One region of the Geodermatophilus normandii genome, then DNA from elsewhere that is predicted to be linked to it. Evidence: riboswitches for the same ligand, from Rfam matches in the RefSeq annotation. Region 1 holds a riboswitch; the other holds the start of a gene.
The links. A riboswitch is a leader RNA that binds a small molecule or an ion and turns the genes downstream of it on or off. The one in region 1 is predicted to bind cyclic di-AMP.
Positions count from the first base shown of each region.

Region 2: it holds a riboswitch for cyclic di-AMP, as region 1 does, so the genes downstream of both, JD79_RS22810 (VldE C-terminal domain-containing protein) here and JD79_RS07785 (C40 family peptidase) in region 1, are expected to answer to the same signal.

Region 1 covers NZ_QGTX01000001.1:1,579,792-1,582,980, forward strand. Annotated here, with positions in the region: partial or broken gene JD79_RS07775 (YhjD/YihY/BrkB family envelope integrity protein) at 1-754, opposite strand, end outside; gene JD79_RS07780 (hypothetical protein) at 812-1,051, opposite strand; cyclic di-AMP (ydaO/yuaA leader) riboswitch at 1,227-1,368, shown strand; gene JD79_RS07785 (C40 family peptidase) at 1,380-2,504, shown strand; gene JD79_RS07790 (hypothetical protein) at 2,540-3,091, opposite strand.
Region 2 covers NZ_QGTX01000001.1:4,178,786-4,181,974, forward strand. Annotated here, with positions in the region: gene JD79_RS20165 (hypothetical protein) at 1-274, opposite strand, end outside; RNA gene rnpB (RNase P RNA component class A) at 725-1,138, opposite strand; cyclic di-AMP (ydaO/yuaA leader) riboswitch at 1,266-1,414, shown strand; gene JD79_RS22810 (VldE C-terminal domain-containing protein) at 1,686-2,306, shown strand; gene JD79_RS20185 (PIG-L deacetylase family protein) at 2,349-3,068, opposite strand; gene JD79_RS20190 (DoxX family protein) at 3,186-3,189, opposite strand, start outside.

The sequences.
Region 1 (3,189 bases):
CGACCATCGCGCCCACGACCACCAGGCCGCCGAAGGGGGCGCCGAGGTCCAGCGGCAGCGACAGGAACACCACGAAGCCCTGCAGGAACCCCGAGAGGCACGCCGCGGTGAACAGCGCACCGCTGACCAGCGCGCCCCAGCGGTGCCGCCCACCGGCCACCACGCCGAAGCCCCAGAGGATCGGCGCGGTCAGCACGAACAGCACCGTGTAGTAGCCGACGGCGAACCGGCCGAGCGCGGGCCCGAACCCGTCCTCGCGGGCCAGGTCGGCCATGAACCCGGCGGCCAGCAGCAGCGGGTAGAGCAGCAGCGGGGTCACCACGACCAGCGGCAGCGTGGCCAGCCGGCCCCGCCAGGCGGTGAGGTTCTCCCGACGCTGGCTGAACCGCAGCAGCGCCCGCCGCAGGCCCTCCCCGTAGAGCGACAGCGGGAGCAGGGCCAGCAGGAAGCCCAGCAGGTCCAGCCGCACGCCGGCGTCGACGAGCCGGGCCACCGCCCCGGGCGCGCCCAGGGCGGACGGCAGCAACTCGGCCAGCCGGCCGCTGAGCGTGCGCACCTCGGCGGGGGAGGTGACCAGCGCGGTCAGCCGGACGGCGACCAGGATCAGCGGCACCACCGCGATGCCCGCGTAGAACGTCAGGCCTGCGCCGATCAGGGCGAGGTCGCGCCCCCGCAGGAGACGGCGGGTGCCGGCGAGCAGCGCCCGGGACTCGACCAGCAGCCGGTGCCCCGTCCGCCTCTGCCCGGGATCCACCCCCTCAGCCCACCAGCCCGGGCGGTGGCGCGCCCGTCGGGACGGCGGTGGCGACGGTCAGTCGTCGCTGCCGTCCTCGTTGGTGCTGGCGTCGTCGGTCGTGGGCGCGTCGTTGCCGGGGTTGGGCCCGGTCTCCTGACAGCTGGCGTCGTTGTCGTTGTTCGCGTTCTGCCCGTTGGCGTCGCAGTTGGTGGGGCCGCGCGAGAAGTCGGTGTTGTCGCCGCAGGCGACCAGCGAGCCGAGGAGCGCGACCACGACCAGCGGGCGGGCCAGGCGCATGCGGAGCGAGGAGGACATGCCGTCATCGGTACACGTCCCCGGGGGCGCCCAAACCGCCGGGGGGTGCCCGGACGTCCGGCGGGTCCCCGGTCGTGAGCCAGGTAGTTACAGAGAAGTGATTGTCACGCGCGGGTCACGGCCCTTACGCTCAGTGTGTCCAACGGGGCGCTCCGTCACCAGCCTGGGTGACACCCCGTGGACGCCGTCGAGCCGGTCCTCCCCCACGGAGGCCGGGCCGGGGACCCACCTGAGCACTGGGGTGTAGCGCGCACGCGCGCCGGGCGACTCCACGCCCGAACCCGTCAGCTAACCCGGTAGGCGGCATGGGAGAAGGAGAGACAGCCGCGTGGCGTCCCTGCGCACGTCCGTCCCCGGCCTGCCCGCGACCCGCCGGTCGCGTGGCCGCCGCGCCGCCCTCGCCCTCGTCGGCGCCCTCGGTGTCGGCCTCGGGCTCGGTGCCGCCCCGGCGCCCGCACTGGCCGAGGAGCCGACGACGTCGGCGCAGGCCGCGGAGCTCGTCGCCGCCCGCGGACACGACCTCGAGGTCGTCACCGAGCAGTTCAACGAGGCGCGTGAGGCACTCGGCGCCCAGCAGGCGGCCGCGGAGGCCGCCGCCGCGCAGCTGGCCGCCGCCCGGGCCGCCGTGGACACCGCGCGCAGCCAGGTCGTCGGCATCGCCCGCTCGGCCTACACCGGCGAGAGCATGGGCTCCCTGCAGGCGCTGATGACCAGCGACACCGCCGAGGAGTTCGTCAACCGCGTGTCGCTGCTGCAGGGCGTCGCCGGCTACCAGGGCGAGCTGCTCGGCCAGGCCGTCACCGCCACCGAGGCGGCCACCACGGCCCAGGCCGCCGCCACCGAGGCCGCCGCCGAGGCGCAGCGCCAGTACGACGCCGTCGCCGCCCAGCAGGCCGACCTCGAGTCGCAGATCGCCGACTACCAGGCCGACTTCGCCCGGCTCAGCGCCGAGGAGCGCCGCGCCGCCCTCGAGGCCGCGGCCGCCGCGCACGCCGCCGAGGAGGCCCGCGCCAGCCGCGACGAGGAGCGCGAGGACACCGCGTCGTCGTCCGGGTCGGCGTCGGCCGCCGAGGAGCCGGCCGCCGCGGCCGCCCCGGCCAGCAGCGTCGCCGGGACCGTCGTCGCCACCGCGATGGCCCAGCGCGGCAAGCCCTACGTGTGGGCGGCCGCCGGCCCGGGCTCCTTCGACTGCTCCGGCCTGACGCAGTACGCCTTCCGTGCCGCCGGGATCAGCCTCCCGCACTCCAGCAAGCTGCAGTCCCAGATGGGCACCGCCGTCTCCCGCGCCGACCTGCAGCCCGGTGACCTGGTCTTCTTCTACAGCCCGGTCAGCCACGTGGGCATCTACATCGGCAACGGCCAGATGGTGCACGCGCCGACCTCGGGCGACGTCGTCAAGGTCGCGAGCATCGACGTGATGGGCGGCTACGCCGGCGCCCGCCGCATCGGCTGAGCCCCGCGGGGCGGTCACCAGGACCCCGGCGCCGGTCAGGCACCGGGGTCCTGCTGCGTCCGGACCTGCTGCAGCAGGCCCCACACGAAGGCCGCCGTCGCACCGGAGGGCAGCCGCACCTCCCAGCGGGTGACCACCTGGGGGTCCACCTCCACCGCGCCGGGCAGGCCGCTGACGTCGGCCACCACGTGCTCCCACACCCGCAGCCGCCCGTCGGCCGCCGGTGGCACCGGGGAGCCCGCGGCCCGCACCAGGTGCTCGTGCAGCACGCTGCCGCCGGGCGCGGACAGGACCTCCCAGCGCAGGTGCGGCCACAGCGGCAGCGGCCAGCGGCGGACCTCGAGGTCGAGGTCGCCGAACCGGCGGTCCCCGGTCTCGGGGGCCGGCCCGAGGACGGCGGTCCGCAGCGCCAGGCCCCGCGGCGCCCGCGGCGCGTGGTGCAGCGCCTGCCAGCGGGTGTGCGCGGCGTGCGCCTCCGCGCGGGTGGCGCCCAGGCGGGGGAGCGCGGCCGCGGCGAGGTCCGGCCGCAGGTCGGCCATCCGGCGCAGCAGGACCAGGCAGAACTCTCGCCGCGCCAGACCCCGCACGGTCGCGACCCTGCCACCCAGCTCACACCCGCGGGCGGGACACCCGGACGCCCTGCCGCGTTGGGACGACGGAACCCCGTCCCCAGCGCAGGAGACCC
Region 2 (3,189 bases), 2.6 Mb from region 1:
GGACATGCAGCCTCGTCGACCAGCTGTCACGAACAGCCTTGAGGATCTCGTATGCCTGGGCGGGCTTCGCGGCGTACCGCCCGCGGAAGTCACCAGCGGTCGCCGGCGCCTCCGGGGTCGACCGCGTGCGATAGATCGCCTGCGGGCCGGCGGCCCAAGCGAAGCCAGCTCGAACGTCAGTGCACGGGTGCTTCGGCCATGGCGGTCCCATCTCGTCGAAGTAGACCCGACTGCCGGCCGCGTTCGACCAGAAGTAGACGGCTGCGCCGCACACGGGGCAGCGAGCATTGGGCCTCAGCCAGCGAGCCGAGTAGGGCAGTGCCGGATAGCGGACCGTGGCGGGTCGCGGCGGGGCTGGATGGTGGTCCTGCGTGAACCAGCTCGTCGAGTAGGAGCTTGAGCTCTGCCTGCCCGAGGACCCTCGTGTGACGTCGTGCGCAGAGACCCAGTGCATGGTCCCGTTTCGACCACGTCGCCAATGCCCCCGCCGCCGGTACTTGGCCAACGTGCCTCCTGCTCGGGCCGACGCTGGATCGCAGCCTCCCATACGAGACGTTCAAGTCCGCCCTCGTTGCCGGCGGCCGCGCGCAACGGGTGCGGACACGTCCGGGTCCTCGTCCTCAGGCGGGCCGTGGTGGGCGCCGTACTGGCTCCCGCGGCTGAGGAACATCTGAGGAACGGGGACCCCCGCCGGACCTGAAAAGGCAGGTCAGACGAGGGGCGACGGACGAGTCGGCCTGTACGCCGGGTTCTGTCCTCGGGCGCCTCGCGGCCTCCCGATGGGCGGTCATCCATCTAGGCCCGCCGTTGCCGGCGGGCTCGAGCGGTCCACCCGCAGGCTCGGGCGGGCAGCCCTCGAACGCCTGCGCAGGACGACGTTCCCGCCGTCCCTTCTCGACCTTGCTCCGGGTGGGGTTTACCGAGCCGCACCGGTCACCCGGTGCGCTGGTGGTCTCTTACACCACCGTTTCACCCTGACCGGCCGTGTCTCCGGAGAGGCACCGCCGGCGGTCTGTTCTCTGTGGCACTGTCCCGCGGGTTCCCCCGGGTCGCCGTTAGCGACCACCCTGCCCTGTGGAGCCCGGACGTTCCTCGGCGACGGGGTCTCCCCCGCCGACGCGACCGCCCGGCCGACTCGTCCGTCGTGCCCGCAGTCTACGGACCCTTCACAGCGGAACTGCCCGGTCCGCGTTGTGACTATTCCGTAACCCACCTACGGTTGCCGGGTCCGGTCGGTCGTCACCGCCTCCACCCGGGGGGAGCCGCACCGGATGCCGCCGAGTCGTGACCATCCGTGGCCGCGAGCCGGGGACCCACCGAACCACTGGGGTGAGTCCCGCTCCCTCGGGAGCGGGTAGGGCGCATCCCCGCCCGAACCCGTCAGCTGACCCGGTAGGCGGCCATGGGAGAACGGAGAACCGCAACGGGGTGCGCCGTAGGCGCCTGCCCTGGCGCGCCCGCACCCCCTCAGAGACGGACGCCGCGACCCGCGCACGAACGCCGGTCGCCGCGCATCCCGAGCCGGACCGCGACCGCTCTCGCGTCGGCCTGCCCTCCAGCAGGTGCCCGCCGCCCGGTCGCCCGCCCGGCCGTCCCATCCGGGGGCTTCCGCCCCACTCACGTGACGGTGACCGCTGAACACACGGCGGCGCCGCACGGAACCGACGTCAGGAGCTCTCCTCGTCATGCCTTCGCACAGCTCATCCCGCACCGTCCGCCGCACCGTCACGGTCGGCGCCCTCGCCCTCGCCTTCGGTCTCTCCGGGCAGTCCGTCGCCCAGGCCGAGGGCCGGTGGGACGGCCACCGCTCCGACTGGTCGCACGGCTGGTCCCACGACCGGGACGAGGCGCCGGCCGCCGCTCCGGCGGCAGCCCCCGCCGCGGCCGCGGCTCCCGCAGCCGCGGCGGCCCCGGCGGCGGCCGCCGCCACCGCGGTGGTCGCGGTGTCGACCGACCTCACCGGCAAGCCCACGCCGACCTCGACCGCCTACAGCGCCTGGGCCGCGCACGTCCGCCCGGTCGTCGCGGAGGTCACCTCGACCTTCGGGGTGTCCACGGTCCTGACCCGGCCCGGGCACTCGCCCACCCAGCAGCTGGCCGCGGACTTCATGGTCTACGCGGACTCCGCCAAGGGGAACGCCGTCGCCCAGTACGTCATCGACAACGCCGCGCGGTTCAACGTCGAGTACGTCATCTGGCAGCAGCGGATCTTCATCATCGGCGGCTCCGGCTGGCGGGCGATGGAGGACCGCGGGTCGGTCACCGCCAACCACTACGACCACGTGCACGTCAGCTTCAACCCCTGATCGACCGGGACGCGGCCCCGGGTCCCCCGGGGCCGCGTCCCCTCACCCCGCGTAGAGGGCGAAGCCGGCCACGCGCCGGCCGTCCAGCTCGGGGGTCGCCATGTCGACCTGCTTGCGAGCCTGCTCCTCGACCGGCTCGTCCGACAGCGCCTCGAGGTAGCGGCGGTGCTCGGCGAGCGAGGCCACCGCCCGGTCGACGACGTCGGTGACATCGACGGTGTGCGTCACCCCGACCGGCGTGGCGACGGCGGTCCACCGCACGCCCCGCCACGGCTCCTGGGCGGCGAGCTCCGGGAAGATCCACTCGTTGGCCGCGTCGCCGACCGCGTCGAGCGCGCAGCGGCCCAGCGCCCGGTGGTCGGCGCTGTTCCAGTAGCCGACCGCCGCGCCCGGGGGCGTCCAGGTGTCGCCGTGGTGCATCGTCACCACCAGGTGCGGCCGGTGCCGCCGGATCGCCGCCGCGAGCGACCGGCGCAGGTCCGTCCCCTCGGTCAGCCGGCCGTCGGGGTGGCCGAGGAACTCGACCACCGACACGCCCACCACCGCGGCCGCGGCCCGCTGCTCGCGCTCCCGCAGCGGCCCGGCCTCCTCCGGCGGCAGCCCGGCGATGCCGGCCTCGCCACTGGTCGCCAGCACGTACCGGACGTCGCGTCCGGCCGCGGTCCACGTGGCGACGGCGGCCGCGCACCCGTACTCGACGTCGTCGGGGTGGGCGACGACGACCAGCGCGCGCTCCCAGTCGTCGGGCAGCGGATCGGCCATGCGGGCAGTGTGCCCGGCGTCGGCGCGCGGCGGCGGGCTCGGGACGCAGCCGGGTGGACGGCGCCCGGCCGACCGGGCCCGACCCGGTCCCCACCCGCGGCCGCTGATCGACCGGCGTCAG